3 regions of the Staphylococcus capitis subsp. capitis genome follow, and region 2 is predicted to be linked to each of the others. Evidence: riboswitches for the same ligand, from Rfam matches in the RefSeq annotation. Region 2 holds a riboswitch; each other region holds the start of a gene.
The links. Region 2 has a riboswitch for S-adenosylmethionine ahead of V6C74_RS02840 (Na+/H+ antiporter NhaC family protein). Riboswitches for the same ligand answer to the same signal wherever they lie in the genome.
Positions count from the first base shown of each region.

Region 1: linked by a shared signal. The riboswitch ahead of metK (methionine adenosyltransferase) and the one ahead of V6C74_RS02840 (Na+/H+ antiporter NhaC family protein) in region 2 are both predicted to bind S-adenosylmethionine.
Region 3: linked by a shared signal. The riboswitch ahead of V6C74_RS00195 (alpha/beta fold hydrolase family protein) and the one ahead of V6C74_RS02840 (Na+/H+ antiporter NhaC family protein) in region 2 are both predicted to bind S-adenosylmethionine.

Region 1 covers NZ_CP145263.1:987,810-999,024, reverse strand. The annotation lists gene crcB (fluoride efflux transporter CrcB) at 1-99, shown strand, start outside; gene V6C74_RS05160 (CrcB family protein) at 96-452, shown strand; gene V6C74_RS05155 (aldo/keto reductase) at 531-1,370, opposite strand; gene V6C74_RS05150 (nuclease-related domain-containing protein) at 1,526-2,434, opposite strand; gene metK (methionine adenosyltransferase) at 2,545-3,738, opposite strand; SAM riboswitch class I at 3,847-3,958, opposite strand; gene pckA (phosphoenolpyruvate carboxykinase (ATP)) at 4,114-5,706, shown strand; gene V6C74_RS05135 (prolyl oligopeptidase family serine peptidase) at 5,784-6,569, opposite strand; gene ytkD (RNA deprotection pyrophosphohydrolase) at 6,550-7,023, opposite strand; gene yidD (membrane protein insertion efficiency factor YidD) at 7,094-7,342, shown strand; gene menC (o-succinylbenzoate synthase) at 7,339-8,340, opposite strand; gene menE (o-succinylbenzoate--CoA ligase) at 8,337-9,740, opposite strand; tRNA gene V6C74_RS05110 (tRNA-Ser) at 10,345-10,433, opposite strand; tRNA gene V6C74_RS05105 (tRNA-Glu) at 10,493-10,564, opposite strand; tRNA gene V6C74_RS05100 (tRNA-Asn) at 10,566-10,640, opposite strand; tRNA gene V6C74_RS05095 (tRNA-Gly) at 10,650-10,723, opposite strand; tRNA gene V6C74_RS05090 (tRNA-His) at 10,741-10,816, opposite strand; tRNA gene V6C74_RS05085 (tRNA-Phe) at 10,830-10,902, opposite strand; tRNA gene V6C74_RS05080 (tRNA-Asp) at 10,921-10,996, opposite strand; tRNA gene V6C74_RS05075 (tRNA-Met) at 11,012-11,085, opposite strand.
Region 2 covers NZ_CP145263.1:585,378-596,592, forward strand. The annotation lists gene hutI (imidazolonepropionase) at 1-430, shown strand, start outside; gene V6C74_RS02820 (SulP family inorganic anion transporter) at 657-1,835, shown strand; partial or broken gene V6C74_RS02825 (amidohydrolase) at 1,839-2,960, shown strand; gene V6C74_RS02830 (SDR family oxidoreductase) at 3,092-3,973, shown strand; gene V6C74_RS02835 (hypothetical protein) at 4,163-4,753, shown strand; SAM riboswitch class I at 4,825-4,921, shown strand; gene V6C74_RS02840 (Na+/H+ antiporter NhaC family protein) at 5,117-6,418, shown strand; gene V6C74_RS02845 (SRPBCC family protein) at 6,546-7,058, shown strand; gene V6C74_RS02850 (MurR/RpiR family transcriptional regulator) at 7,121-7,882, opposite strand; partial or broken gene V6C74_RS02855 (alpha-glucoside-specific PTS transporter subunit IIBC) at 8,095-9,692, shown strand; gene V6C74_RS02860 (hypothetical protein) at 9,797-10,327, opposite strand; gene V6C74_RS02865 (HAD family phosphatase) at 10,608-11,215, shown strand, end outside.
Region 3 covers NZ_CP145263.1:12,659-23,873, forward strand. The annotation lists gene serS (serine--tRNA ligase) at 1-1,096, shown strand, start outside; partial or broken gene V6C74_RS00185 (AzlC family ABC transporter permease) at 1,434-2,124, shown strand; gene V6C74_RS00190 (AzlD domain-containing protein) at 2,121-2,450, shown strand; SAM riboswitch class I at 2,577-2,677, shown strand; gene V6C74_RS00195 (alpha/beta fold hydrolase family protein) at 2,743-3,711, shown strand; gene V6C74_RS00200 (YybS family protein) at 3,934-4,860, shown strand; gene V6C74_RS00205 (DHH family phosphoesterase) at 4,890-6,857, shown strand; gene rplI (50S ribosomal protein L9) at 6,854-7,300, shown strand; gene dnaB (replicative DNA helicase) at 7,349-8,749, shown strand; gene V6C74_RS00220 (adenylosuccinate synthase) at 9,028-10,311, shown strand; tRNA gene V6C74_RS00225 (tRNA-Glu) at 10,583-10,657, shown strand; tRNA gene V6C74_RS00230 (tRNA-Asp) at 10,663-10,735, shown strand.

The DNA.
Region 1 (11,215 bases), 400 kb from region 2:
CATCACAATTTTATGATGCTTATCATATATGGACTGACAAGTTACATCTTAGGTATCATTTTCTGTTACTTAGGAGTTAAAATAGGAGGTCAATTATGAAATTAGCTATCCTTCTTGTTATGTTTGGTGGAGGTTTGGGCGCTGTAATTAGAGCGTTTATAACAAATATATGTAATGAAAAATTTAATTCTTCTATTCCTATAGCAACTTCAATAGTTAATATTTTAGGTAGTTTTCTAGTCGGGATAACGTTGGGTTCTTCAATTTCAAATGACTGGATATCACCATTTTTTATAACAGGAGTTCTAGGCGGATTAACTACTTTCTCTACACTTACAAATGAATTAGTTCATTTCATGACACCCAATTTTAAACTAGGTCATTTTATAGGATATTCACTACTGCAATTTTTAATTGGATTTATAGCTTGTTATATAGGATTTCATCTTTAATACTGTTGACTATTTAAAAAAAGACCATAGTAAAAGCACTCTGATACATGTATCAGAGTGCTTTTATTATGGTCTTTATTATTTATGTCCGTTATACTCGGCAGGATGCGGTCCCATTCTTTCATCTTTATTTAAACTATCAATTTTCTCCATCTGAGCATCAGAAAGTTCAAAATCAAATACATTTAAATTTTCTTCTATACGATGCGACGTCACTGACTTAGGAATGACAACTACCCCATGTTGAACATTCCATCTTATAATCACTTGTGCAGGTGATTTACCTATCTCATTTGCGACTTCGTTGATAGTTTCATCTTCTAAAATTTTAGCATTCATTAACGGAGACCAAGATTCCATAACGATGCTTTGTGCTTCTAAATATTTACGTAAGTCTTTTTGAATTAAATATGGATGAAATTCAACTTGATTGATAACAGGTTTTATAGATACTTGAGCGAGTAAAGCTTCAAAATTTTCAGGAGTAAAATTGCTTACACCGATATTTTTAACTTTATTATCTTTATATAAATCTTCCATTCCCTGCCATGTATCAATCATAACTGCTTCATTTGTTCCAGGCCAATGCATTAAATATAAATCCAAGTAATCTAAACCTAATTTATGAATGGTTGTTTCATAAGCTTGTGCAACATTATTACGACCATAATCTTCTAACCATAATTTAGAAGTTATAAATAAATCGTCACGTTTTAAACCTGTAGAAGCTAGTCCTTCTTTTATCCCTTGACCAACCATTTCTTCATTACCATATATTTTGGCTGTATCAATACTTCTATAACCATTTTCAATAGCATGTTTAACAGCATCTTTACATTGATCACTATTCTCAACTCTATAAGTCCCCAAACCTACTTTAGGCATCTCTCTACCATTATAAAATTGAACTGTTTCCATCATATTCACTCCTCATCTATGCTTTGGTGTCTATCATATTACGATTCAATTTAACTGTAAAAATATTAATATGATTTTCTCTCTTCAGATTTCTATACCCTGTTCAAATAAAAAAATACAAACGTAAGAAAATCATTTCCTTACGTTTGTATTGATTAATTAAAAGACTCTATTTTATCCATAATAGTTTGTAACTCGTCCACGTTATATTGAATACGTCCATGGAATACAAATTTATTAAAGAATTCATCGAGTTGTTCAGGCCCAACTAGAACCTTAACATTAGAAGCCCGATTATAATTAGAAATTGTAACATCTCCATCATTTTTAGGATTAAAATACAAAATTGAAGTTGGTGTATATTTAGTGTTTAATTCACTTTGTAAATCACCTGCAAGATTTTGAATATGTTTAATCTTCTCAGAATAATTAACAAATGATAAAGATTGTTGATCTTCATTTTGATCTAATACTAATGTTTGAGGTGTAGATTCATCTAAATCAAGTGTTTGGAATACTTGAGACATTGTTGGTAACTCTTTGAACTGAGCACCACTAATACCATTATACACATGACCTTTTAAAAGTTGAGAATCAATGATATATAAACCAGTTCTAGTTAAAACAAGATGACTGATGCGTTCGATATTATTAAATTCATTACTTGGTAGGAAGATATTTGCCATAATGTGCATATCTTCAGGACGAATTCTCTTCTCATTAACAAGACGTTCACGAATACCAATCAATCTCATATCTGTTACATATTCACTATGATTTTTAGAAAATAGTTTTAATGCATCAATTTCTCTATCTTTACTGCTTACTGTCGCATCAAAATCTTCTTTTTGTTTTGTGACAGCCTTTTTATTTTCAACTCTTTCTTTTTCTAAGGCTTCTTCATGAGATTCTTTCATATGTTGCTCTTTTTCTTTATATTGGGCTTCTGTTTGGTTTTTAATTTTCTTTTTACTGTGATTCGCTACTAAAAAGAGAATAAAGAAAAGAATTGCCACAATAATTGCAACGATTAAGCCTATAACTATCGGTGAAGATAAACTCATCACAACAACGCTCCTTTAACCATTTCAATAACTCTCATTATAATAGAAAAAAATCAATTTTTCGACATTTAATTAATATTTATTTCCCTTAATTTTGAAAGCTATGGTTATCATTCGACCGCATCTTTAAGTAAATTAACTTTGTCTAATTTTTCCCAAGGAAGTAAAACATCAGTACGGCCAAAATGACCGTATGCAGCAGTTTGTTTGTAAATAGGATGTTTTAAATCTAACATTTTAATGATTCCAGCTGGTCTTAAGTCAAAATTATTTCTAACCGCTTCAACTAGTTTAGCTTCTGAAACGTTACCAGTACCAAAAGTATCAATTGAAATAGATACTGGCTCAGCCACACCAATGGCATAGGCTAATTGCACTTCACATTGATCAGCTAACTCCGCGGCTACTATATTTTTAGCAACATAACGTGCAGCATAAGCAGCTGAGCGGTCAACTTTAGTTGGGTCTTTACCACTGAAGCAACCGCCACCATGACGTGCATAACCGCCGTAAGTATCAACAATGATTTTACGTCCAGTTAATCCTGCATCCCCTTGTGGTCCTCCGATAACAAAACGACCTGTAGGGTTAATAAAGAATTTAGTATCAGCATCTAATAAATCATCAGACACTGTAGGGTAAATGACATGTTTTTTAATATCTGCTTCAATTTGTTCCAATTCAACATCTTCAGCATGTTGAGTAGATACAACAATTGTATCTATACGTTTAGGTTGATCGTTCTCATCATATTCAACTGTTACTTGTACTTTTCCATCAGGACGTAAATAATCTAAAATTTCATCTTTACGCACATCAGATAAACGTTTAGCAAATTGATGTGATAAGAAAATTGGTAATGGCATATACGTATCTGTTTCATTAGTGGCATACCCAAACATTAACCCTTGATCTCCTGCACCAGTCGCTTCTATTTCTTCTTCTGAAATTTCATTACGGTATTCTAGCGCTTTATCAACACCTTGTGCGATGTCTGGAGATTGTTCATCAATAGCGGTTAAAACTGCCATAGTTTGGAAATCATAACCATATTTAGCTCTTGTATAACCAATATTTTTAATTGTTTCACGCACTACTTTAGGTATATCAACATATGTTGATGTTGAAATTTCACCAGAAATAAGCGCCATACCAGTCGTTACTGTTGTCTCACAAGCGACACGCGCATTTGGGTCGTCTTTTAAAATTTCGTCTAGAATTGCATCAGATACCTGATCTGCAATTTTATCGGGATGACCTTCAGTTACTGATTCTGAAGTAAATAATCGTTTATTATAAGTCATGTTTTGCTCCTTTAATATAAATTACGAAAATTCTCTTTTATTTGAGAGCTAAATAAAAGAGCCTTCATCACTATCAAGATAGAGAGAAGGCCCTTAAACGTCCATTCGCTCTTATCGTTCAGACGATATATGTCTGCAAACGGTTTGGCACCTTTCTTTATCATAAAAGAGGTTGCTGGGTTTCATTGGGTCCATGTCCCTCCACCACTCAGGATAAGAGAATCCGTTAAGAATAATAGTACCGAATTCAAGGTTCAATGTCAATTTATGATTTTCGTTAAATGCTTATGTTAACGGTGGATTAATAAAATTAATGTGTTATACTATTTAAATGTAAAGGCTTACATAAATACTATTGCTTTGGAGGGATTGAGTATGTCAGTAGACACATACACAGAAACAATAAAAATAAAAAATTTACTAGAGAAACCATCAACACAGTTTCAACTCTCAACAACTCAGCTATACAATAAAATTTTAGATAATAACGAAGGGAAATTAACTGAATTAGGTGCAGTGAATGCAAGTACTGGGAAATATACGGGGCGCTCACCTAAAGATAAATTTATCGTAACTGAACCTTCTTATAGAGATAATGTCGATTGGGGAGACATTAACCAACCTATTGATGAGGAAACTTTTTTAAAACTTTATAATAAAGTTCTAGATTATTTAGGTAAAAAAGATGAATTATACGTATTTAATGGTTATGCAGGAAGCGACAAAGATTCACGTTTAAAGTTAACTGTGATTAATGAATTGGCTTGGCATAATTTATTCGCGCATAATATGTTTATTCGTCCAGAATCTAAAGATGAAGCTAAAAATATCAAACCTAATTTCACAATTGTATCAGCACCTCACTTTAAAGCTGATCCAGAAGTAGATGGCACTAAATCAGAAACATTTGTCATCATTTCTTTCAAGCACAAAGTCATTTTAATTGGTGGTACTGAATATGCCGGAGAAATGAAAAAAGGTATTTTCTCAGTAATGAATTACCTTTTACCAATGCAAGATATCATGAGCATGCATTGTTCAGCTAATGTAGGTGAAAAAGGTGATGTCGCTTTATTCTTTGGACTATCAGGCACTGGTAAAACAACCCTTTCAGCTGATCCAGAACGAAAACTTATTGGGGATGACGAACATGGCTGGAACAAAAATGGTGTATTTAACATCGAAGGTGGATGTTATGCCAAAGCAATCAACCTCTCTAAAGAAAAAGAACCTCAAATTTATGATGCAATTAAATACGGCACTATACTAGAGAACACAGTCGTAAAAGAGGATGGTACAGTAGACTTCGATGACAATAAGTTTACTGAAAATACTCGTGCTGCTTACCCTATCGAACATATTGATAATATCGTGTTGCCTTCAAAAGCAGCTCATCCTAATACAATCATTTTCTTAACTGCTGATGCCTTTGGTGTGATCCCTCCTATTTCCAAACTAACCAAAGATCAAGCAATGTATCATTTCTTAAGTGGATTCACTTCTAAGTTAGCCGGTACAGAACGTGGAGTAACTGAGCCTGAACCATCGTTCTCAACATGTTTTGGAGCACCATTCTTACCATTAAATCCAACTGTTTACGCTGATTTATTAGGTGAATTAATCGATAAACATGATGTTGACGTTTATTTAGTTAATACAGGATGGACTGGTGGAAAATATGGTGTAGGACGCCGAATCAGCTTACACTATACGCGTCAGATGGTAAACCAAGCTATTTCAGGAAAGTTAAAAGATGCTGAATATAAAAAAGATGAAACATTTGGTTTAAATGTCCCAGTTGAAATTAAAGATGTGCCAAAGACTATCTTAGACCCAGTGAACGCTTGGAGTGATGCAAATAAATATCATGAACAAGCTCAAGACTTAATTAATCAATTTGAGGAAAACTTTAAAAAGTTTGGTTCAGAAGTAGAACGTATTGCTGAAAAAGGTGCATTCAATAAATAAATATTTCCAATTATTAAAGGGTGAGACGTTTGTCTCACCCTTTTTAATATATCTCTATCTTGATTTAAAATTTGATATCACAAATTACCTTTAGTTTCTTCAATATTGGTCATCCATTGTTGAATTTTAGATAATGTTTCTTTCATTGCTGGAGGCCGTGGCACATGACCTTCATCTAGTTGATAAAACGTTTCGTAGTACACCCTCTTAGCTCTCAACTTTTCTTCTAAATCATAAGCTTGGTGAATGCCAACTTGCTTATCTTTACCTCCATGTACAATTAATATAGGAGGGCTGGTAGAATCAATGGTTTTCATCGCGTTTCTTTGTTCATAAGCGTCTTTATCTTTTTTAGGATGGCCCACCATTCGTCTTAGCATCCCTCTTAAATCAACACGTTCCTCATACATTAAATGAATATCTGAGACGCCTCCCCATATGATGAAGCTATTTACAGGTAAGTCTTGAAAGGTTAATAAACCTTGTAGTCCGCCACGTGAGAATCCTATCATATGAATATATGCTGAGGGATATTTATCATGTAAAAGTCGAATTAATTGTGTTACATCATTCAAATCTCCTCGATAAAATTCATCTTTACCTTCACTACCGTTATTACCTCTATAGTATGGCCCTATAACTAGCGTGTGTTCATTTGCAAACTGCATTAATCTTGCAGCTCTTACACGACCTACTTGCCCTTTTCCACCGCGAAGATATATAACTATACGTTGAATTACATTTTGGTCTACTGGTGTCATCATTAAAGCTTTGACATTTAATCCATCTACTTTATAGGTTACTTCATCAAAATGATGCGTATGAGCGTCTATTGGCATTTTCTTAATTTTTGTAAAATCCAAGCGCTCTCACCCTTTCTAAACATTTCAATATCGTCGCATCTTGTATTAGAAAACTTTGCTTATCCTTAGGTATGTTGGAAACATTTTCAAATAGACATGGACCATTTGTCTCATAATAAGTTGAAGTTTCAATGAAATGACTCGCTTCAATGAAAAATACATCTTTAAGAAAAGTACTATGATCATTTGTGTTAACTCTATATTGTGCAAAATAAATACATTTCTCGGCAATTGCGCCTGTCTCTTCATATAATTCCCTTAAAACCGCATCTAATGGTGTTTCACCGGACTCAACTTTACCCCCAGGGAATTCAATTCCACGAACTTTGTGTCGAGTAAATAAGAGTTGATGATTATATATTGGAATCGTGAGTACGTGATTACCATTAGGCGTATCCTTATTCGTTTTAAATTTTAAAGTGACCGTTCGATTGTCTTTATCACGAAACTCCACAATCCACACATCCCCTCTTACTATGTTAAAATAAATCTATTAAATAATTTGTTGGAGGCGCAATACCATGATAAAAAAGATTTTTCTAGCGCTAGTTGTATTTTATCAACGATTTATATCACCGTTGACACCACCTACTTGTCGATTTTATCCAACATGTTCGGAATATACGAGAGAAGCAATCCAATATCATGGTGCATTTAAAGGGCTTTATTTAGGTATACGCCGCATTTTGAAATGTCATCCATTTCATAAAGGTGGCTTCGATCCAGTACCATTAAAAAAAGATAAACAATCGACATCAGAACATAAACATTAAAGTTTTGTTAATTTAGTTTTTTGTACTTTAGGGGGAATAAAATGAATCATTCCCTCTTTTAAAATGCCTGAATCTCTCACTAAATCTTCTTCAAAGTAATATCCGGAAGGTGTAACATCACCTGGATAATCTCCCTCTTTAGCTAACATTGCTGTAAAATATCTACTTAATCCAAATTCATACATGCCACCGACTACAAATTTAATATTTTTTTCTTTTAAAATATCTATTGCCTCTAAAACTTTATCAATACCACCTAATCTATACGGCTTTAAAACAACTAATTGAATAGGAAATTTTTCAATAATTGAAACAATATCTTTGATAGAAGTCGCCTTCTCATCGATAGCTATAGGTGGATATTCGCTCACATTCATTGCATTTAAATTCTCTAATGATTTAAACGGTTCTTCAATATATATGATATTCGCTTGATTAACCTCACTAATCTTTGAAAATGATTCAACATTCAGCGATTCATTCGCATCAAGTGCTAAATCACAATGAATATCATTTTGATGTATAGCATTGATATCTTCAACAAGTTGTGAAGACCACTTAAGTTTAACACGACGTGGCTGTGTTTCATAAAGCTTATGTAACTGTTCATTTGTTAAACCACTTATTGTCGCACCATAGGTTACTGAGAAAGATGATAACTCATGATACATTTGATAAACTGCCATAACGATAGCTGAACGAGTCGCTGGGGTCTCCTCAAGTTGCTCTAAATAAACAGACCATTCACTAAATGAATTAAATTCTTTGTCAATAAGCTGAGGTATCCACTCATTGAGCGTATGGACTGCTATATCTATCGTTTCATCATCATACCAATTCGTAGTAAACGCATTACACTCACCATAAAAAGATTGATTATCTCGGGTTAAAATTTCAACAATTAAACTTTCACGTTCATAAAGTTTAACTTTAGGTGTAATAATGGGAGATTTGAAAGGTTGTTTATACGTGTATAAATGAATAGCTTTAATAATCATAATTGATTTCCTTCATATGATACTTTGCTACGTTGCAGTTTTCCTGTAGAGGTATACGGTAAATTCTCTACTTGATAGAAGGCTTTAGGCACTTTATATTTTGCTAAATTCTGTTGAAAATGGTTTAACAATTCTTCTCTATTGACTTCATTTTCAGAAACAAAATAAAGCACAGGAATTTGTCCCCAAGTATCATCAGCAACACCTACACATACTGCATCAGAAATTTCATTAAATTGTTTTGCAACTGTTTCTATTTGGTATGGATAAATGTTCTCTCCCCCACTTATAATTAAATCTTTACGACGATCATAAACCATTACGAAACCTTCTTCATCTATCTCAGCAATATCTCCAGTTTTGAAAAAGCCATCTTCAAATGTATTAGTCAAATTCTCAGGATACAAGTAACCATTCATCACATTTTCACCTTTGATAAGAAGTTCACCATGACCATCTTGATTAAGATTCTTAATTTTTACTTTTACATTATCACTCGGTTTACCAACTGTATCATGTTTTTGAGCTAACATTTCAGGTGAAGCTGTTAGAAATTGAGAACATGTTTCTGTCATACCGAAAGAGTTATAAATTGGTAACTGATTGGCAAGTGCTTGCTCTATCAGATTAGAAGAGAGTTTTGCTCCTCCAAGTAAAATTTTTTCTATTGAGAATGGTTGTGTAAGACCACCATCCATCAACCATTTTAATGTTTGAGGAACAAGTGAGACATGCGTCATGTTTTCATCTTTAATAATATGAAGCATCTTATTGGTATTAAATTTACCAACTAAGCGAACTGTGAATCCCTCAATGACTGATCTTAAAATAACGCTCAGACCAGAAATATGATAAATAGGTAAAACTGATAGCCACTTTGTATGTTGATCAAATCCTAAACTTTGTTTACAACCTGTGGCACTTGCTAAATGATTATGGAACGTTTGTGGCACAGCTTTCTGTGGGCCTGTCGTTCCAGAAGTGAACATAATAGATGCGATATCTTCAAGATTAAATTGTTTAGATTGGAGTTGTTGAGGTGCTAAATTTCTAAGACCTTCAATGTTGTATAATTTAAAATCCTCCATTGTTAGAGGCATCGTATGTAATATGGTATCAACACGAACTGATTTCATCTGATTTCTCATTTCTTGCTCAGTTAAACGCGTGTTGAGCATCGCTATTTCGATTTGAGCAATCCAACAAGCATGTATAAGAATGACCGAATCTAAATCATTTTTAATAAATAAACCTACTCTTTTCTTATGAAGTGACTGAATGTAGCGTGCCAAATCATAAGCATTCTCATATAGCTCACTAAACGTTAATGATTGTTCATCAGTGGCCACTGCAATTTTATCTTTATTTAATTGTGATTGTTCTTTTAACCAATAACCCACAACGCATTCCTCCATAATTAAATACAATACTCATTATAACGATTCACTTCATAATTATCAGTACTTTAGCTTGAAAATATATAGGGGTTAGCACGTTATTTTAGATAAACATATATTAATTATACCTTTATAAATGTTATAATATTAAATAAGATTTACTATGTTGAATTAATATATAAATATATATTTAAAATAAATTCATACAGATAAAAGGAGGAACTCATATATGGTAACGTTTGTAATGATTTTTCTTTTTGTTTACTCGCTTGTTATAACAATGATGTATTTTAATAAAGATAAGAAATGATGTTCCCTGTCGCCACAGAAAGTGATTCTTAATAAAAGAATTTGAGAACAAAGAAGATTAAGAAGTAGTTAAATATTTAAATGAGATTTTCTTGTGACTAAATTAGAAAATGTTGTGACTATAATAAAGCTTAATTAGGCTACTCATAGTCACAATTTGACTAAAAATTTAAAACGAATAAAAACTATTCAGAAGTAGAATTTTACAAAACACATCCAAAGTGTTGATACAAAAGGATTTAAAAGAATGCAAAAAATTAACGCTTATAATGGATTTAAACCATTATAAGCGTTTGTACGGAGAGTGAGGGATTCGAACCCTCGAGACGCTTGTGACGCCTACACACTTTCCAGGCGTGCTCCTTCGGCCAACTCGGACAACTCTCCACTATTGAATTTTATTTAAGATATAAAAAAACAGAAGCGATATTTCACTTCTGTTTGTATGACTCCTACGGGACTCGAACCCGTGTTACCGCCGTGAAAGGGCGGTGTCTTAACCGCTTGACCAAGGAGCCATGGCTCCACAGGTAGGATTCGAACCTACGACCGATCGGTTAACAGCCGATAGCTCTACCACTGAGCTACTGTGGATTAATAAAATGGAGCGGGTGATGGGAATCGAACCCACAACATCAGCTTGGAAGGCTGAGGTTTTGCCATTAAACTACACCCGCGTAGTATAATACGATTATGGGGCGGTTGAAGGGAATCGAACCCTCGAATGTCGGAACCACAATCCGATGCGTTAACCACTTCGCCACAACCGCCAAAAATAGCGAATGGTTCAGGACAGAGTCGAACTGCCGACACATGGAGCTTCAATCCATTGCTCTACCAACTGAGCTACTGAACCATAATAAATATATCGTAATGGCGGTCTCGACGGGAATCGAACCCGCGATCTCCTGCGTGACAGGCAGGCGTGTTAACCGCTACACTACGAGACCTATTAAAATTATGTATTGCGGGAGGCGGATTTGAACCACCGACCTTCGGGTTATGAGCCCGACGAGCTACCGAACTGCTCCATCCCGCGCTAATATTATTTTTGACTACCTTATTATCTTACCATTTTCTTCTTTACAATGTCAATACTTTTTAAAGAAAATTAACATTTTGTTCATTTCAACTTCAAACCTATTTGCAATAATTGAAATGAATGACGC
Region 2 (11,215 bases):
TAGTGAAGAAGGTAAAGCTAAACTTAAAACTAGTGATACTGTGGCAGTATTATTACCTGCTACAACATTTTACTTAGATAAAAATGACTACGCTGATGCACGTGGTATGTTGAATAATGGTGGTGCGATTGCAGTAGCAACTGACTACAATCCAGGTAGTAGCGTAACAAATAATTTACAACTTGCGATGGCGATTGCTGCATTGAAATTAAAATTATCACCAACTGAAGTTTGGAATGCCGTGACAGTAAACGCAGCTAAAGCAATTGATGCTGATGCAGGTACGATTAATCAAGGGGACCAAGCAAATATTGTAATTTGGGATGCGCCAAACCATGAGTATATCCCATATCATTTCGGTATTAATCACGCTCAAAAAGTGATTAAAGATGGTAAAGTTATCGTGGATAATGAATTTAAGTTAGATTAAAGTAAATCAGTTACTTGTAAATGAGCTAGGCGGTCATGTTATCAAAAAGAGTTAAAGCGTTCGTTTATAGTCTTTAGCGAGTCCTTTGAGGGCTCGCCTTTTTATATTCAAACGAGAGGTTTATAATATAGTGAAAAAGTGAAATAATGATTATACTTATATCGATATGAGAGGTTTAATAGTTTGAAATGAAGCCTCTAAAGCTTAGCAAAAAGGGGATGTATTAATGACCGAGTTGCATAAAATTGCTTATATAGAGGAATGGAAAGGTCATTATGGTCAAAATATTTTAGCAGGTATACTCATGGCATTAGCACTATTACCAGTCGCTATTGCTTTTTCTTTTATAGTACATATTAAGCCAACGTTAGGACTGATGAGTTGTGGTTTAATGATGTGTCTCATTTCTTTGTTCGGTAAAAGGTTAGCAATGGTTTCAGGACCAAGTAGTGGTATTTCTATCATAGGTGGGCCTTTAGTAGAACAATATGGGGTTCATTATTTGGCTCTTGCAACCATACTCATGGGAATGATTTTATTTATATATGGTTTATGCCATATTGATAAAATATTAAAACTCATACCTAATACTGTTGTTATGGGGTTTATGAACGCCTTGGGACTTCTATTATTGTGGACACAAATGAAGTATATATTTGGTATCTCAATAGCAACTTATGTGGTAAGTGCACTCACTTTTATAATTATTTTTATTTCATCTAGAACAATTAAAGTAATTCCGGCACCGCTGATTACTATTATCGTATTAACATTTGCGACATGGCTTATTCATCCGAATTTGCAATACGTACATGATATGGCGGATATACACTTTTCAATGCCATCGATTCATATACCTCAAGAAATGTTTGAACTGAGTGCTTTCTTCATTGCTTTAAAATATGCTTTCACAATGTCCATTATTTCAGTAATCCAAACTAACTTAACAAATGATATGATGAATATGATTTCACAACATCCAACTAATAAAGACAGAGAGATTGTAGGACAAGGATTATCAAATATTATCGTTGGTTTATTCGGAGGATATGGTTCAAGCGGTTTAGTTGGACAATCGAAATTTAATTATCGTATGGGAGCAAGAACACGAGTAGCTACGCTCACTACCGGTATTTTCTTATTATTATGTGTGTTCGTCTTAGGACAACTTGTTGGTTTAATACCGATGGTGGTACTCGCTTCGGTACTCATTACTATTTCTTTTAATACCTTTGATAGACGCACTTTTCAACATATTAAAGGTGCACCAGTTAAACGTGGATTGGTTATGGGATTAACGATGATTTTAATTTTAATTACTAATAATTTAGCTATTGGAGTTATTGCAGGCACGTTATTTTACTACATTTTACGCTTATTTTTTAAAAAAGAAGGGACTGAATAGCTTATGCCAAATTATTCAGATTATGTTAATTGGAGACGTACATTTCATCAATTCCCAGAGCTTTCTGATAAAGAGTATGAAACTACAAAGCGACTTAAACGTATACTTGAAAGTTTTGATATAACCATTTTAGATGTACCTTTAGAAACGGGTTTAGTGGCTGAAATAGGTAGAGGTGAACCGGTGATTGCAGTAAGAACTGATATTGATGCATTACCGATAAACTAACAAGTTGTGCACGAGTTTACATCTACAAATGAAGGAGTAATGCATGCATGTGGTCATGACATCCATATGGCAAGTATTTTAGGCGTAGCAACTCAACTTAAAGAGCTTGAAAACGAATTAAGTGGACGAGTGAGAATATTGTTTCAAGCTTCTGAAGAATTAGGTCATGGTGCAATTAGGTTAAGTGAAACTGGAGTACTTAAGAACGTTAAAGCAGTCTTAGGTTTTCATAATTATCCTTCACTAGACATTGGTGAATTCGCGATTAAAAGTGGTGTAATCACTTCCGCTGTAGATCGTTTTGAGTTTCATATTCAAGGAAAAGGTGCTCATGCAGCGAAACCAGAACAAGGAAATGACCCGGTCATTGTAGTAGGTCAACTGATTAACAGCCTACAATCTATTGTGAGTCGTAATTTATCAGCATTTGATAGTGCGGTCGTTACGATAGGGGAAGTGTCATGTGGGAATACATGGAATGTCATCGCTGATCAAGCTTATATTCAAGGTACTGTTCGTTCATTTGATTCTAAAAAACGTCAACTTATAAAGCAACGTATGAAAGAAATTTCAGATGGGTTATCTCTAGTATTTAATGTAGATATTAAATTCGAATATACACAATTACCGGGTGCTGTCGTAAATGATTAAACACTTACCCAACAAGCAATTGAAGCAGCTAAGGAAGTAGGTTACAACGTTCAAATGATGGAAGAACCACTAACGATTGGTGAAGATTTCTCAGGTTATACGAAAGATTACCCCGGTGTCTTTGCTATCATTGGCTCCAATAGTGAATATGATTTGCATCATCCTAAATATGACCCAGACGAACGTATTTTAGAGAAAGTACCAACGTATTTTGTAACGCTCGTTAAAAAATTATTGAATGGTTAATCTATACGGCAATAGTTGCCATGTAGCTATTTAAAGTGCTATTGAATTCATTTTCAGAGATAAAATGATGATTAAAATATGCTTTATGATGGGTAAATAATATTAAATCTTAAATATGGAGATGATGAATGATGTCAGCACAAGATCCTAGAAATAAATTTAAAACGTCTGATTATGAACAACAAGAGCAAGAGTTACCAGGTCTACAATCGAAAATGACACCTCAACCTGATTGTGGTGAAACATCTTACAAAGGTCATGAGAGATTAAAAGGCTATAAGATGTTAGTGACTGGAGGAGATTCAGCAATTGGACGCGCAGCTGCAATCGCTTATGCAAAAGAAGGCGCAGATGTGGCTATTAACTATTTACCGAGTGAAGAAGACGACGCACAAGAAGTAAAACAAGTGATTGAGGATGCTGGTCAGAAAGCTATTCTAATTCCTGGGGATTTAAGGGATGAACAGTTTAACTATGATATGGTAGAAACGGCTTATAATGAGTTAGGCGGTTTAGATAATGTAACGTTAGTTGCCGGCCATCAACAATATCATGATGATATTCACGGATTTAATACTGAAGCTTTCGCAGAGACGTTTGAAACGAATGTATATCCAGTATTCTGGACAGTTCAAAAAGCGTTAGAATATTTAAAACCTGGCGCATCAATTACGACGACGTCTTCCGTTCAAGGATATAATCCGAGTCCAATTTTACATGATTACGCAGCTTCTAAAGCAGCAATTATTTCATTAACGAAAAGTTTCTCTGAAGAACTTGGTGCGAAAGGTATTCGAGTGAATTGTGTTGCTCCTGGGCCATTCTGGTCACCGCTTCAAATTACTGGAGGTCAACCTCAAAGTGCAATTCCTACATTTGGACAACAAACGCCACTGGGTCGTGCCGGTCAACCAGTTGAATTATCAGGTACTTACGTTTTACTTGCTTCAGAAGATTCAAGTTATACTACTGGCCAAGTCTTTGGTGTAACAGGTGGTATGCAAATCGACTAACAATTGATTTACTTTTAATAGGCAAATTATATATTGATTATTTTAAGGTGATGGGGACTCGACTGAGTTCCCATTTTTTAGTGTGAGAGTAGAAAGTTTGCACCATATTAAATGGTGATTTGATAATAGTTGAAGCTTTCATGTAAGATGTATGTGATTGGTGAAATATAGAATAAAGGTGATTATAAAATGAAGAATTTTTTAATCAGATGGTTACCTAATATCTTAATTGCTTTAGCTTTACCGTCACTAATATTGTGCCATCATAATCTAATAGTAATATTAGCTATAGCTGTGATTATTTGTACATATATTTCTGCAGTTAATGTTTATTTAGTTAACGAGAATGTAAAAAAAGGTATAACTTGGTTTAATCCTATGATTGATTATATTTTAGCAATTGTTTCTGCACTTGCTTATTTTGGAATGTTCAGTTGGATTATTACACAACCTTTTTCAAATGTTACGATGCTACTAATCATTATTTGTTCTGGAAGTATTGCTTACGTCCTTGAAGTGAAGCTTAAAATTAGTCAAGCAAAAAATGGTAAATTTCTTCATGGCGACGAAATAAGTGAATATAAAATTGTATCGGTTAGAACTGAAAAAATTTTCAAAAGGGTATCTTTATGTTTAACAATTATAAGCATTTTACTCATATTTATAAGTCTTTATTTGAAATGGTGGATTGTTTTTGGTGTAGCTATTGTGTTATTGATTATTGTTGCTTTAGCAATCACGATTTATGAGAAATTTTTCACTACACAGATTGAAGAATAATTTTAAAATACAATAAACTTTATGTATTGACGTGTCTATAATTATCTTGTAACGTTAGACACAATTCGAATAACTTATCGAGAGAAGTGGAGGGACTGGCCCTAGGAAGCTTCGGCAACATTTTATCATGTGCCAATTCCAGTAACCGCTAAGGTTAGAAGATAAGCTGAAATGCTATGCCAACAGAGTATAAATGGTGAAATAACATATCTTTTAATCACTTGTTGGTATGAGTTGACTCTATTGATACACACTTGGGTTAGTTTTCAAATAAAGTCACTTGCCGGAGCGGAATGAAGAAATGATTCATTGAGAATGAAATTTCTGTTTCGCTCCTATTTTTATGGAAAGTAGGTCAAATTTATGGAGAAAGTAAAGAAAGGTAACGCGTGGGCCCTGTTCCCATTACTCCTATTTGTATTACTCTTTTTAGGTGTAGGAATTATTTCAGGAGATTTTACAACTATGCCTTTAAATGTTGCAATTACAATTACAGTAATCGTTGCCTTACTTATGAATAGAAAAGAATCTTTTGCCAAGAAGGTAGAAGTATTTACTAAAGGTGCTGGACATTCGAACATTATCTTGATGATGTTAATTTTTATCTTGGCAGGTGCGTTTTCAACTACTGCTGAAAAAATGGGTGGTGTTACCTCAACTGTTAATTTAGGTTTATCATTGATTCCTCAAAATTTAATCATTGTAGGCCTATTTGTTATTTGTATGTTCGTGTCTATTTCGATGGGGACATCAGTTGGGACTGTTGCAGCGATAGCCCCAGTAGGATTTGGATTCGCACAAGCAACACATGTGCCCGCAGCTTTAGCTATGGCTACGGTAGTCGGTGGTGCAATGTTTGGTGATAATCTGTCAATGATTTCGGACACTACCATTGCTGCAGTAAGAACTCAAAAGACTAAGATGAATGACAAGTTTAGAGTTAATTTTAAAATCGTTTTACCAGGTGCTATTTTAACGATTATAATTTTATTTTTCTTAACGAATGGTATTTCAATCGATCATGCCAAAAGTTATGATTATAACTTAATTAAAGTTATTCCATATTTATTAGTACTGATACTCGCACTTGTAGGTGTAAACGTCATCATTGTACTCATTGGTGGTACAGCCTTAGCAGGTTTAATAGGATTGATTGATGGTTCCTTTGGTTGGAAAGGACTTCTCAGTGCCGTATCTAAAGGTATAATTGGAATGGAAGATATTGCAATGATAGCATTACTGATTGGTGGCCTTGTAGGTATCATTCAACATAATGGTGGCATAGATTGGTTACTACAGTTTGTACGTGCTAGAGTTAAATCTAAACGTGGTGCAGAAATAGGTATTGCCAGTTTAGTAAGTGCCGCGGATATATCTACTGCTAATAATACAATTTCTATTATTATGGCAGGACCTTTAGCCAAGAACATTGCTGATGAGTATGATGTCGATCCACGTAAGTCAGCTAGTATATTAGATATATTCGGAGGATGTTTCCAAGGGTTACTCCCATATAGTCCTCAAGTTATTTCAGCAGCTGGTGTTGCTGGTATTTCTCCTTTCTTACTTGTTCCATATAGTATCTATCCAATTTTATTAGGAATCTGTGGTTTAGTGGCTATTATTTTGAGAGTCCCTCGTTTAAAAGATAAACCTCAAAAATAAATATAAATTAAAAGGAAGCTACTCATTTAGATTTTAGCTTCCTTTTAACTTTTTCAGAGCTTTCAGAGTTTGTGACATAGCTTAAATACGTTAAAATAGAAATAAGAGTGAAAGTAGGTGAAAGAGAGTGGCAAAATATAATGTAGAGAATGAACACGTAGAAATCGACATCGAACGTTTACTAAAATTTACTCCAGAAGTTGTTTATGAAGCATGGACAAAAGTGGAGATTCTTAAACAATGGTTCATGACAACACCACGTACAAATAAGACTTTTGAAGCGGATGTCCAAGAAGGCGGTACATATCGTATAGTAGATAGTAGAAATGGGAAGCAAAATGTTATCGAAGGTAAATACGAAGAGCTTGTAATGGATGAATACATTAAAATGACAATAGGTATGCCTGGTTTAAGCGCCGAAGAGGATGTCATAGAAGTAGAATTCTTTGAACGTGAAAATGGTGGTACTCAAATGTTGTTTTACTACCGCTCATTAGTTGAAAAGGAAAGACGTTTAACTGCGTTGGAGTACAAACAGAAGAAGAAAGAATATCATGATTCAACTGCGCATGGTTTTGAATTAATGATTGATCAAATGCAACATATATTAGAAGAACTAGAAGAACAACAGCATAATTAAAAACAATCGCAAGCATTAAATGAGTAGCCTCTGGGTGTTACAAATAATGCTTGCGATTTTATTTATAATAATTCATTTTTTTCTTTACGTTCATTATATTTTCTTAAAAGTGTTTCAAAAAAGATATGGTAACTAATAAAGCTTGAATAATCGGTACCGTCATTTAAATAAAATGTATTACTTGATACATATATATTATAGTTTGCTTGTTGAGCGAGTGAGTTATCTTTCATCGTTGTTACTGAGATAAAATATTTCTGTCTTAATTGAAGAAGCTGTGTAACTTCGGTCAATTGATATGTCTCGCCAGATAATGAAATAATAAAGAATAAATCCTCTGGAACAGTTTTATTTAACACCATTTTTAATTCATGAACATCATGTAGGATTATAATGTTTTTATGCATTGTAAGTAAAATACGTTGTGCTTCTTCAGCCACATTCATTTGAGCGCGTCCTGTTCCGTAAAGATAAATCGTAGTGGCTTCATGCATTTTATTCGTTAATAATTGATAATCAATGCGATCTAAATAACTAAAGGTATTTGCTATTTCTTGTTTAAATTGTTCCATTGAATCAGAAGGAAGCTGATTCTTTTTTTCATTTTCAAATTTCAAAAATGATTTAAAATCACTGTAGCCATCAAATCCTAGTTTACGTGTGAAACGGTGGATAGTGGCATTTGATGCATGCGTATGTACAGCTAAATCTTGAATTTTCATATTTTTACATTCTTCTATATGTGTATTAACATAACTTGCGATTTGTATATCATTATCATTCAATTTATCGAAATGAGTGTTCACACGTTCATCTAGTATCATTTAAGCACCTCATTATTTTGCATGAAAAAATTTCCGTTCAATGAAAATATAATCTGATTATACAAAATAGTTTCAAAATGCGTCAACGTCGTTGTTATTATGTAAGCGTTTACTATATATTGAAATTAACTTATTTAGAGATACTAACACTTACTAACAAACATATAAGTAAATGATAGTGTGAAATAAATTGGGATGTGGAGGTTTTAATTATGAATGCTATCAAACGATTCGGTAGTGCGATGATCGTGCCAGTGTTGATGTTTGCTTTCTTTGGTATCGTACTTGGGTTTGCGACACTTTTCAAAAATCCAACAATCATGGGCGGTTTAGCAGATCAGCATACATTCTGGTTCAAATTCTGGTCAGTGATAGAGTCAGGCGGATGGGTCATCTTTAATCACATGGAAATCGTCTTTGTTGTGGGTTTACCTCTATCTCTAGCTAAAAAAGCACCAGGGCATGCAGCATTAGCCGCGTTGATGGGTTATTTAATGTTTAACACATTTATTAACGCGATTCTAACGCAATGGCCTCATACCTTTGGTGCTAACTTAAAAAAAGGCGTAGAAAACGTCACTGGATTAAAAGCTATAGCAGGGATAGAAACGTTAGATACAAATATTTTAGGGGCTATTATTATTTCAGGGATTATTACATGGATACATAATCGATACTATAGTAAAAGATTGCCAGAAATGTTAGGGGTTTTCCAAGGCCTCACATTTGTAGTTACCATTTCATTCTTTGTAATGTTACCTATTGCAGCAATAACATGTGTGGTTTGGCCAACAATTCAACATGGTATTGCATCAATTCAGCATTTTATCATTGCTTCTGGATACGTTGGCGTGTGGTTATACCATTTCTTAGAACGCGTATTAATCCCTACAGGATTACATCACTTTATATACGCGCCAATTGAGGTAGGACCTGTGGTAGTAAATCACGGTTTAAAAGCAGAATGGTTACAGCATTTGAATCAATTTGCTGAAAGTAGTAAACCTTTAAAAGAACAATTCCATTATGGATTTATGTTACAAGGCAATGGTAAAGTATTTGGATGTTTAGGAATTGCGCTTGCAATGTACTCGACAACACCGAAAGAAAATCGTAAGAAAGTGGCAGCACTACTCATACCTGCAACGCTAACAGCGGTTGTTGCTGGTATTACAGAACCTCTTGAATTTACATTCTTATTTATTGCACCATATTTATTTGTGATCCATGCTATCTTGGCAGCTACAATGGATACTTTAATGTATGCTTTTGGTGTTGTAGGTAATATGGGAGGCGGTGTGCTAGATTTCTTAGCTACAAACTGGATCCCGTTAGGTAAAGATCACTGGATGACATATGTTGCTCAAGTAGTGATTGGTTTTATATTTGTGGGAATCTACTTCTTCCTATTTAGATTTTTAATTCTTAAATTTGATATACCACTTCCAGGTCGAAAAAAGGAACAGAAGAAGTAAAACTATTTTCTAAACAAGATTATAAAGATAAGAAAGGTGGCACTGCTTCATCAGAACAACCAAAATCAACTGTGAATGAATATGATGACAAAGCAGCTTACTATTTAAAAGGCCTAGGTGGTAAAGAAAATATTAAAGACGTAACAAATTGTACAACTCGCCTACGTTTAACAGTGAATGATGAAAGTAAAGTTCAAGATAGTAGTTATTTTACACATAATCAAATGGCTCACGGTTTAGTGAAAAGTGGTAAAAGTGTGCAAGTTGTAGTCGGTATGTCTGTATCTCAAGTACGAGAAGCGTTTGAACATTTAGTTTACGAGGAAGAAAGGTAATTAAATATCACAATAAGCGTCTCAAGGAGAAAGAATTATATCTTCTTGAGATGTTTTATTGTCAAAAAAAACCAGTGCTATTAACAACACTGGTCTTTAAATTATTATGAAATTCTAGCTTTATGAAGCATTTTGGCACGATAGCTTGCTGATAAAATATCTATATTACGTGTTGCAATTGTATGTAGTAATTGAGCGAATATCTCTGGAGAACATACGACACTTGCACAATTGTTATTCAATGTATAGTTTACATCGTGATGGTTAGCAAACATATTCATGATATCAATTACCTTGTCTTTAATGAAAGCATCTTGTAAACCATCGATAGCTAAATCAAAACGTTTGGCTGATTGATAGAGATGTTCTGAATCAAGAAGTTCATCGAAATGCTTAGGAGACAAAATTTGGTAAATAGAATAATTGTGGAAGCTCAAAAAGCTTATTAAATATGGTAACTGTTGCTTAGGTAAACTGACCTCAAGTGCAAACATGTTATTTTGTTTGAAAATCGAAAATTGAAATGACTCACAAAATTTTATTTCTTTACATAAATGAGTTAATTTTTTTCGCGTTGAGCGAGATTTCAAACCTGCAATATTGATAATGTAGGTTTCAAATTTATCAATCAACATGTTATGACCTCCCGTGAATTTGGCATATAACTGAAGCATACGATGTTCGTTTAAATAGATTGTACCACTCTTTTTTTTATATAATCACTAAGACTTTTGAACGAAGTTAAAAACTTATTATTTTGTAATCTTTTTTTTACAAAATATATAAAATGGTTTTAAGATTTAGTAAAAAAAATACGCAAGTGCTTTAATAATGCTTATGACTATCTCGTCACGATAGTCATTTTTTTATGTTAATATGGGAAATAAATAGCTACATTTACAAGGAGAAAAATGAATGTACAGAGCAGTTATCTTTGATTTCGATGGAACAATTATCGATACAGAACGTCATTTATTTGAGACAATAAATAAACATCTCAAATTACATAAAGCTGAACCTATTTCAGTAGATTTTTATAGAGAATCTATCGGAGGGACAGCTACAGATTTACATCAACATCTCGAGCAGGCCATAGGCGCAGATAATAAAGAAAAAATATATCAAGAACATTATCAAACTAGTGGTGATTTGCCAATTATCAGTACAATCAAAGAGTTAATGGATTATCTTAAACAGCGTCATATACCTATGGCAATTGCAACTAGTAGCTATCGAGAAGATATATATCCAACATTTAAAAAGTTGGGTTTAGATAACTATATTGATGTCATTATTGGTAGAGAAGACGTTGATAACGTTAAACCAGATCCAGAACCTTATTTAATGGCTGTTCAAAACCTTAATTATAATCCAACAAATTGTTTAGCAATTGAGGATTCGTTGAATGGTACTACAGCTGCTATGATGGCAGGATTAGATGTTGTCGTTAACACGAATTTGATGACAGCAGAACAAAATTTTTCAACTATTAATTACGTCGGAAAAGATATGTCGATTGAAGA
Region 3 (11,215 bases), 570 kb from region 2:
TAATAAAGAAGATGCTGATGACGTTATTGCAGAAATGCGTAACTTAGGTGATGAAATTAAAGAAAACGATGCTAAATTAAATGAAGTTGATAATAAAGTAAGAGACATTTTAATCCGTATTCCAAATTTAATTAACGACGATGTACCTCAAGGGGATTCAGATGAAGAAAACGTTGAATTGAAAAAATGGGGTACACTACGTGAATTTGATTTCGAACCAAAAGCACATTGGGACTTAGTTGAAGAACTAAAAATGGCAGACTTCGAACGTGCTGCTAAAGTATCTGGTGCGCGTTTCGTTTACTTAACTAAAGATGGTGCATTATTAGAACGTGCATTAATGAACTACATGATTACGAAACATACAACTCAACATGGTTACACAGAAATGATGACACCTCAATTAGTGAATGCAGATACTATGTTTGGTACAGGTCAACTTCCTAAATTCGAAGAAGATTTATTTAAAGTTGAAAAAGAAGGCCTATACACAATTCCAACAGCAGAAGTACCTTTAACAAACTTCTACAGAGATGAAATCATTCAACCAGGAGTGTTACCTGAAAAATTCACTGGGCAAACGGCATGTTTCCGTAGTGAAGCGGGTTCAGCTGGTAGAGATACAAGAGGATTAATTCGTTTACACCAATTCGATAAAGTTGAAATGGTTCGTATCGAAAAACCTGAAGATTCTTGGGATGCTTTAGAAGATATGACTAAAAATGCTGAATCAATTTTAGAAGAATTAGGATTACCATATCGTCGAGTTATCTTATGTACAGGCGACATTGGCTTTAGCGCTAGTAAAACATATGACCTAGAGGTATGGTTACCAAGTTACAATGACTATAAAGAAATTAGTTCTTGCTCAAACTGTACTGATTTCCAAGCACGTCGTGCTAACATTCGCTTTAAACGTGATAACTCAGCTAAACCAGAATTAGCTCATACATTAAATGGTAGTGGTTTAGCCGTAGGTCGTACATTTGCAGCTATCGTTGAAAATTATCAAAATGAAGACGGTACAATCACAATTCCTGAAGCATTAGTTCCATTCATGGGTGGAAAAACTAAAATTTCTAAACCTACAAAATAATAACTTAAAAATAGGCTGAGTAATTACTACAATACAACGATGAATGACTCAATTAATTATTTGAACTGTCGACAAGATCTTAACGATTTTGTCGACAGTTTTTTTGTTGAATAGGGTAGGGGAAGAGAAATAATTCAACTTCAAATCTTCAAAAATGATAGGGATGTCTAAAAGAAGAAACAAAATTCTGAAATTTTATAAATGTTGTAATTACAATGATTTTACTATGAGGTTTGTCTTACGTCGCACAAACCGTTGTCTAAAAAATATTGAACAACTTTTCCAAATATAATAGACTTATTTTACTATTTTAGAAAGTGGAATGGAGGCTGATCAAATGACCCATCTTTCATTTAAGCAAGGGGTAAAAGAATGTATTCCTACTTTATTTGAATACGCAGGAGTAGGTTTATCATTTGGTATCGTAGCAGCCTCTCAAAACTTTAGTATCTTAGAAATTATTTTATTATGTCTCATTATTTACGCCGGTGCCGCACAATTTATTGTTTGCGCTTTAGCGATTACAGGTACTCCAATATCTGCTATCGTGCTGACCACACTTATCATTAACTCACGTATGTTTCTATTAAGTATGACTTTGGCACCTAATTATAAACAATATGGATTATGGAATAGGGTAGGTCTCGGTACATTATTAACCGATGAAACCTTCGGAGTTGCCATTACGCCATATATTAAAGGTGAAAAGATTAATGATCGTTGGCTTCATGGTCTTAATATCACAGCATATCTTTTTTGGACTATTTCGTGTGTGGCCGGCGCCCTTTTCGGCAAATATATTTCTAATCCTAATGCACTTGGATTAGACTATGCGATTACTGCAATGTTCATTTTCCTAGGTATATCTCAATTTGAGTCAGTGAAGAAATCAAGATTTCGTATATATCATATTAATTATCTGTGTAATCACAATGATGCTTCTTTAAAGTTTAGTGATGCCTTCATATTTAGCAATATTAATAGCCGCAACATTCGCTGCAGCCTTAGGGGTGGTGATGGATAAATGACAACAGATTTACACACACTGATACTTATTATTTTATGTGGAATTGTAACGTTACTCATTCGAATTATTCCTTTTATGATGATATCTAGAGTTCATTTACCTGAAATTGTCGTTAAATGGCTTTCATTTATTCCTATCACATTATTTACCGCACTTGTCATTGATGGGGTCATACAACAACACGATAACACCTTTGGATATACGCTCAATTTGTCATATATTATTGCGATTATACCAACAGTTTTCCTTGCCATTTTCACACGTAGCCTTACTATCACAATAATTGGAGGTATTATTACTATCGCTTGTTTACGTTTAGTCTTTTAACTCCTGAAAATGACAGCAAAGTATTGAAGTCATAAACCATTTTAGTTAATATTATATTAATTAGAAAAATGCAGACTATTTAAGATTGAAACTTAATCAACATCAATATACAAATCAATCCAACAAATCTTATTTCGAGAAGCTGAGGGAATTGGCCCGACGATGCTTCAGCAACCGACTAATGATAGCACGGTGCTACAACCAACGAGAATCTCGAATGATAAGTACTGACCAGCTTCCTACTTTTTCATTTGAGTAGGAAGCTTTTTTGTAAGAGGAGGTAGCGTTAACGATGACGAATTACAGAGTAGATACGTTAGAATTAGGGACATTTACAACTGAATCAGGAGAAACCATTAATAATTTAAAATTACGCTATGAACACGTTGGATATAAAGGTCAACCATTAGTTGTTGTTTGTCACGCATTAACAGGTAATCACTTAACTTATGGAACAGACGAGAAACATGGATGGTGGCGTGAAATTATAGATGGTGGTTATATTCCACGTCATGATTATCAATTTCTAACTTTCAACGTCATCGGTAGTCCCTTTGGTTCAAGTTCCAAACTTAATGACCCTAATTTTCCACAGCATCTTACATTACGAGATATTGTTAAAGCGATTGAAAAAGGTATCAAAGCACTAGACTTCGATAAGATAAACATCCTAATTGGAGCAAGTCTAGGTGGTATGCAAGCAATGGAATTGCTGTATAATAATCAATTTCAAATCGACAAAGCCATTATTCTCGCAGCAACTGGTAAAACGTCATCGTACAGTCGTGCTTTCAACGAGATCGCCCGACAAGCAATTCATCTTGGTGGGAAGGAAGGCTTAAGTATCGCTCGACAACTAGGCTTCTTAACATACCGTTCCTCTAAAAGTTATGACCAACGTTTTACGCCAGATGAAGTTGTAACATATCAACAGTATCAAGGTAATAAATTTAAGAAAAACTTTGACTTACAATGTTATTTAACACTGCTCGACGTCTTAGATAGTCACAATATTGATAGAGGACGAGATGATGTTGATGAAGTCTATCAATCTTTAGATACAAAGGTTCTAACGATGGGGTTTATAGATGATTTACTTTATCCAGATGATCAAGTAAGAACAGTCGGAGAGAGATTTAAATATCATCGCCATTTCTTTGTGCCAGATAATGTAGGACATGACGGCTTCCTTCTAAACTTTAACGATTGGGCTCCAAACCTCTACCATTTCTTGAACTTAAAACAATTTAAAAGGAAGTAAACACAGCTATTTTTAAACATACTAAACTTTGGCTAAGCAAAGTAAGTACGTCTTTAGAATAAGTGCTACTAATTAATGACGAAGTCATTATTGAACTTTTAAAGATTACAATCGTTGATGCGATTGCATAATAGGTACTAACATTTGATACTCATCAAATGAAGCACCTATAATTGTTAATTTTGGGCAAAGAGGTTAAAATAGAAGTTATAGTCAAAAAGTATGGGAGTGGCGTGTGTGTTTTCAAAAATACAACCTAAAGCAACTATTATTGCAACTATTTCATTACTGATAGTCGCTTTAGTAACACATGTATTACCTATTCTCGGCTTAATTTTATGTTTATTTGCAACGATTCCTGGCATCGTGCTATGGAACCGCTCTGTACAATCATTTGGAATTAACGCTTTAGTAACAGTGATTCTAACAACGTTATTAGGTAATACATTTGTCTTAAGTATGATGGTACTTATCTTAATTTTAAGTTTTATCATCGGTCAATTACTTAAGGAAAGAACTTCAAAAGAAAGAATTCTTTATGTTTCAACGGCTTCATTAAGTTTAATAACATTGATTGGATTCATGTTATTACAAACATTCGAAAAAATTCCAAAAGCAGCCGTATTAATTAAGCCATTTAAAGATGCGATGTATGATGCCATCTTAACAAGTGGATTAGATTCTAACTATAGACAGATTCTTGAGGAAGGTTTCCGACAATCAACGGTCCAACTCCCTAGTTATCTTATTATAGTCATTTTCCTTTTAATCTTAATTAATCTGATTATTACATTTCCTATCTTACGTAAGTTTAAGGTCGCAACTCCGATCTTTAAGCCATTATTCGCATGGCAAATGAATCGTGTACTATTATGGATTTATCTTATAGTTCTTATTTGTGTAATGTTTGCGAACCAACCAAGTATATTCCAAAGTATCGTCTTGAACTTTGAGGTTGTGTTATCATTAGTGATGTATATCCAAGGTTTAAGCGTTATACATTTCTTCGGTAAAGCTAAGAGATGGCCGAATGCTGTAACGATTTTATTAATGGTAGTGGGGACACTACTTACACCGATGACACATATCGTTGGTTTACTTGGAGTTATTGATTTATGTATTAATTTAAAACGAATTATTAAAAAATGATTATTAACTAAGTGATTAGAGGTGGAAGAATGAACCGTCAATCCACTAAAAAAGCATTGCTCATACCTTTTATACTAATGGTACTTACAGCCATTGCATTAGTCATCGTATGGTTTATTTTCAACCAAATTGTCGCTGGCATTGGTGCAGCAATCCTCGTCGTGATGATTATCATTAGTGGCGTGTTATTGAGACAAGCTTTTCTTAAAATGGATAATTATGTGGATGATTTAAGTGGTCACATCTCGGCAAGTAGCAATAAAGCAATCAAACATTTGCCGATTGGGATGATTGTGTTAGATGAAGATAACCACATTGAATGGATGAACCAATTCATGACAGAACACGTTGAAACTAATGTGATTTCTGAAAATGTAAACGAAGTCTTTCCTAACATATTGAAACAATTAGAAAAAGTACAAGAAGTAGAAATTGAACATAACAATTATCATTACCATGTGCGATATTCAGAGAATGAACATTGTTTATATTTCTTTGATATCACAGAAAGTGTACATACCAACGAGTTGTATGAAGATTCAAAGCCAATTATCGCAACGTTGTTCTTAGACAATTATGACGAGATTACGCAGAATATGAACGATACACAACGTTCAGAAATCAACTCAATGGTTACACGTGTCATTAGCAGATGGGCACAAGAATACAATATTTATTTCAAACGTTATAATTCTGATCAATTCGTTGCATATCTTAACCAAAAGATATTAGCAGAACTTGAAGATTCAAACTTTGAAATTTTAAGTCAGTTGAGAGAGAAAAGTGTCGGTTACCGTGCACAACTCACTTTAAGTATCGGTGTCGGTGAAGGTACAGAGAACCTTATCGACCTAGGGGATTTATCACAATCTGGTTTAGACTTAGCACTCGGTCGAGGAGGTGACCAAGTTGCCATTAAAAATATGAATGGTAACGTTCGCTTCTACGGTGGTAAGACTGACCCTATGGAGAAACGTACGCGTGTACGTGCCCGAGTAATTTCTCACGCACTTAAAGACATCTTAACTGAAGGCGACAAGGTAATTATTATGGGACATAAACGCCCTGATTTAGATGCAATTGGTGCAGCAATTGGTGTCTCACGTTTTGCATTAATGAATAATTTAGAAGCCTTTGTCGTTCTCAATGATTCAGATATTGATCCGACTTTACGTCGTGTCATGGACGAAATTGATAAGAAACCAGAATTAAAAGAACGCTTTGTCACTTCAGATGAAGCTTGGGATATGATGACGTCTAAGACGACAGTCGTTGTCGTGGATACGCACAAGCCTGAAATGGTCTTAGATGAAAATGTCTTAAATAAAGCAAACCGTAAAGTCATTATTGACCACCATAGACGTGGCGAAAGCTTTATTTCAAACCCATTATTGGTATATATGGAACCATATGCAAGTTCAACTGCAGAGCTTGTTACTGAATTATTAGAATATCAACCAACTGAACAAAGATTGACACGTTTAGAATCAACAGTCATGTATGCAGGTATTATAGTAGATACTAGAAACTTCACATTAAGAACAGGTTCAAGAACATTTGATGCTGCAAGTTATTTACGTGCGCATGGTGCAGATACAATCTTAACGCAACACTTCTTAAAAGATGATGTAGATACTTATATTAATCGTTCAGAACTTATTAGAACGGTTCAATTACAAGATCATGGCGTAGCAATTGCTCATGGTTCAAATGATAAAATCTACCATCCTGTTACGGTTGCACAAGCAGCCGACGAGTTGTTAAGTTTAGAAGGTATCGAGGCATCTTATGTTGTGGCTAAACGTGAAGATAACCTTATTGGTATCTCTGCACGTTCACTAGGTTCTATCAACGTTCAATTAACGATGGAAGCATTAGGTGGTGGTGGACACCTTACAAACGCTGCCACTCAAATTAAAGGTGTCACTATAGAAGAGGCTATAGAACAATTACAGCAAGCAATTACAGAACAAATGAGTAGGAGTGAAGATGCATGAAAGTAATTTTCAAACAAGATGTTAAAGGTAAAGGTAAAAAAGGCGAAGTAAAAGACGTACCAGTAGGTTACGCAAACAACTTCTTACTTAAAAACAACTATGCTGTAGAAGCAACTCCTGGTAACTTAAAACAATTAGAACAACAAAATAAACGTGCTGAAGCAGACAGACAACAAGAAATTGATGATGCGAAAGCACTTAAAGAAAAATTAGAAAACATCGAAGTTGAAGTATCAGCTAAAACAGGTGAAGGCGGTAAATTGTTTGGTTCAATCAGTACTAAACAAATTGCCGAAGCATTAAATAAACAACATGATATTAAAATTGATAAACGTAAAATGGACTTACCACATGGTATCCATGCGTTAGGTTATACAAATGTGCCAGTAAAATTAGATAAAGAAGTAGAAGGTACAATTAGAGTACACACAGTAGAACAGTAATTCCAAAAATAACAAAGATGGATTGAAATAAGAGGTGTAAAACAAACAATGGATGGAATGTATGAGCAAAATCAAATGCCGCATAGCAATGAAGCTGAACAATCTGTCTTAGGTGCCATTATTATAGATCCAGAATTGATTAATACAACTCAGGAAGTCCTCCTTCCTGAGTCGTTTTATAGAGGCGCCCATCAACATATCTTCCGTGCAATGATGCATCTTAATGAAGATAACAAAGAAATCGACGTTGTCACACTTATGGATCAACTATCTAGTGATGGAAGCTTAAGTGAAGCGGGTGGCCCTCAATATCTCGCAGAGCTATCGACTAACGTTCCAACAACGCGAAACGTTCAATATTATACAGATATCGTCTTTAAACACGCGTTAAAACGTAAGTTAATTCAAACGGCAGATAGTATTGCAAATGATGGCTATAATGATGAATTAGAACTAGATACAATCCTAAGTGATGCCGAAAGACGTATCCTTGAACTTTCTTCTACAAGAGAAAGTGACGGGTTTAAAGATATTAGAGATGTCTTAGGACAAGTGTATGAGACTGCCGAAGAACTCGACCAAAATAGTGGTCAAACGCCTGGTATTCCAACAGGTTATCGAGATCTCGACCAAATGACTGCTGGGTTTAACCGTAATGATTTAATCATCTTAGCGGCTCGTCCTTCCGTGGGTAAGACTGCCTTCGCTCTTAATATTGCCCAAAAAGTTGCGACACATGAAGATATGTTTACAATAGGCATATTCTCGCTTGAGATGGGTGCAGACCAGTTAGCAACGCGTATGATTTGTAGTTCAGGTAACGTAGATTCAAACCGCTTAAGAACTGGTACGATGACAGAAGAAGACTGGAGTCGTTTTACGATTGCAGTTGGTAAATTATCAAAAACTAAGATTTTTATCGATGATACACCAGGTATTCGTATTAATGACTTACGATCTAAATGTCGCCGTCTTAAACAAGAACACGGCTTAGATATGATAGTGATTGACTATCTACAATTAATTCAAGGTAGCGGTTCTCGATTCTCAGACAACCGTCAACAAGAAGTATCAGAAATCTCACGTACACTTAAAGCCATTGCCCGTGAACTAGAATGCCCAGTTATCGCACTGAGTCAGCTTTCACGTGGTGTTGAACAACGTCAGGATAAACGTCCAATGATGAGTGATATTCGTGAATCTGGGTCTATCGAGCAAGACGCTGATATCGTTGCTTTCTTATACCGTGATGATTACTACAATCGTGGCGAGGATGAAGATGATGACGATGATACAGGCTTTGAGCCACAAACGAATGATGATAACGGTGAAATTGAAATCATAATTGCTAAACAACGTAACGGCCCAACAGGAACTGTGAAACTTCATTTCATGAAACAATATAATAAATTTACAGACATTGATTATGCTCATGCAGAAATGACATAAAATTTATTTTCCGTACAATAAACTTATTTTTTAGCTTTATTGTACGGTTTTTATTTTGTTTTCATTCTTTGCAATCACTTGAAGTATGTATATCATTTTCCGGAAAATGAACTCAAAAGCACTGATAACACAACGATGAAACTGTATAAAAAGCAAAAACAAGATGAATCAATTGCAAAAAACCTAAACAAATTTAATGTTCGATTTTTATTTGCAATCTCATAGGCATATTGGTAGAATATCTAATGGTTAAACGAGAAAAACTTGGAGGTGCTCTTATGTCATCAATCGTAGTAGTTGGGACACAATGGGGAGACGAAGGTAAAGGTAAAATCACAGATTTCTTAGCAGAACAAGCAGATGTTATCGCTAGATTCTCAGGTGGTAATAATGCAGGACACACAATTCAATTTGGTGGAAAAACATACAAATTACATTTGGTACCATCAGGTATCTTTTATAAAGATAAATTAGCAGTTATCGGTAACGGTGTAGTTGTAGATCCAGTAGCATTATTGAAAGAATTAGACGGTTTAAATGAACGTGGTATTTCAACTAACAACTTACGTATCTCTAACCGTGCACAAGTCATCTTACCTTATCACCTAGCTCAAGACGAATATGAAGAACGTCGTCGAGGAGATAATAAAATCGGTACAACTAAAAAAGGTATCGGCCCAGCATACGTAGATAAAGCACAACGTATTGGTATTCGAGTAGCAGACTTATTAGAGAAAGAAACATTCGAACGTCGTCTTAAAGAAAACATTGAATATAAAAATGCTTATTTCAAAGGAATGTTCAACGAAACATGCCCTACGTTTGATGAAATCTTTGACGAGTACTATGCAGCAGGTCAACGCTTAAAAGAATATGTCACTGACACAGCTAAAATCTTGGATGATGCTAATGTTGCAGACGGCAAAGTATTATTCGAAGGTGCCCAAGGTGTCATGTTAGACATCGACCATGGTACTTACCCATTCGTTACGTCAAGTAACCCAGTTGCTGGTAATGTCACAGTAGGTACAGGTGTAGGTCCTACATCAGTTTCTAAAGTCATCGGTGTATGTAAATCATATACGTCACGTGTAGGTGATGGTCCATTCCCTACAGAATTATTCGATGAAGATGGTCATCACATTAGAGAAGTAGGTCGTGAATATGGTACAACAACAGGACGTCCACGCCGTGTAGGTTGGTTTGACTCAGTGGTACTACGTCATTCACGTCGCGTAAGTGGTATCACAGATCTTTCAATCAACTCTATCGACGTTTTAACAGGTTTAGATACAGTTAAAATTTGTACAGCATATGAGTTAGATGGCGAAGAAATCACTGAATACCCAGCTAACTTAGATCAATTAAGACGCTGTAAACCAATCTTCGAAGAACTTCCAGGTTGGACAGAAGATATCACAGGCTGCCGCAGTTTAGAAGAACTCCCTGAAAATGCACGCAAATACCTAGAGCGTATTTCAGAATTATGTGGCGTACACATTTCAATCTTCTCTGTAGGCCCAGACCGTGAACAAACAAACCTATTAGAACAATTATGGTAAAACAAAGTATAAAAGAAAGCTGAGATCATAAATGATATCCTAGCTTCAAAAAGACCGACTCGTTTCATTACAACGAGTCGGTCTTACTTTATTTATATAGAAGAAAGTAGTTGAATACGTAATATATAATTCCGTTTTAAACGGTGCCATCAACACTTTTATAGCAATATTTCTCATTTATTAACCCTTAAAAAATATTGTTAAATTTATGTAAAAAATAGCTTGTCACGAAAAGATGAGCTATGCTATAATCTATTTTGTGCTTAAGAACGGCTCCTTGGTCAAGCGGTTAAGACACCGCCCTTTCACGGCGGTAACACGGGTTCGAGTCCCGTAGGAGTCACCATGATAGGTCCCGTAGTGTAGCGGTTAACACGCCTGCCTGTCACGCAGGAGATCGCGGGTTCGATTCCCGTCGGGACCGTATTGCCTACCCAATAGGGTAGGCATTTTTTTATACCTACATATCCGTTTTATTCCTGTTACAATCCATCCACTCATATAATATCCTCGCCCACACATAACGCTCACTTTACAATATCCATGACGTTGCAATAAAAACTTAACATTTACGCTATTTGTTTACATTTTCAAAAGGGAGAATCGCATAAGCATACGTCTTACACCAAATATTTATATTACAAAATAATGAAAATACTGATATATAGATAATTTGAGCTATTTGCAACTGTTCAACATATTTTGTAATACAGTATTTCAATGGTAAAATTATAAATAATATTATTCTATAATTTTTAATACAAAAATAGAATTACCCGTTCATAAATGGTAAATTATATATTAGGTAACTATGCGCTATATATATTACATACATCACCTTTCACAAGGTATAATAGAGAAAAATATAGCCTTCACATAATTAAACGAACGGAAGAATTACACT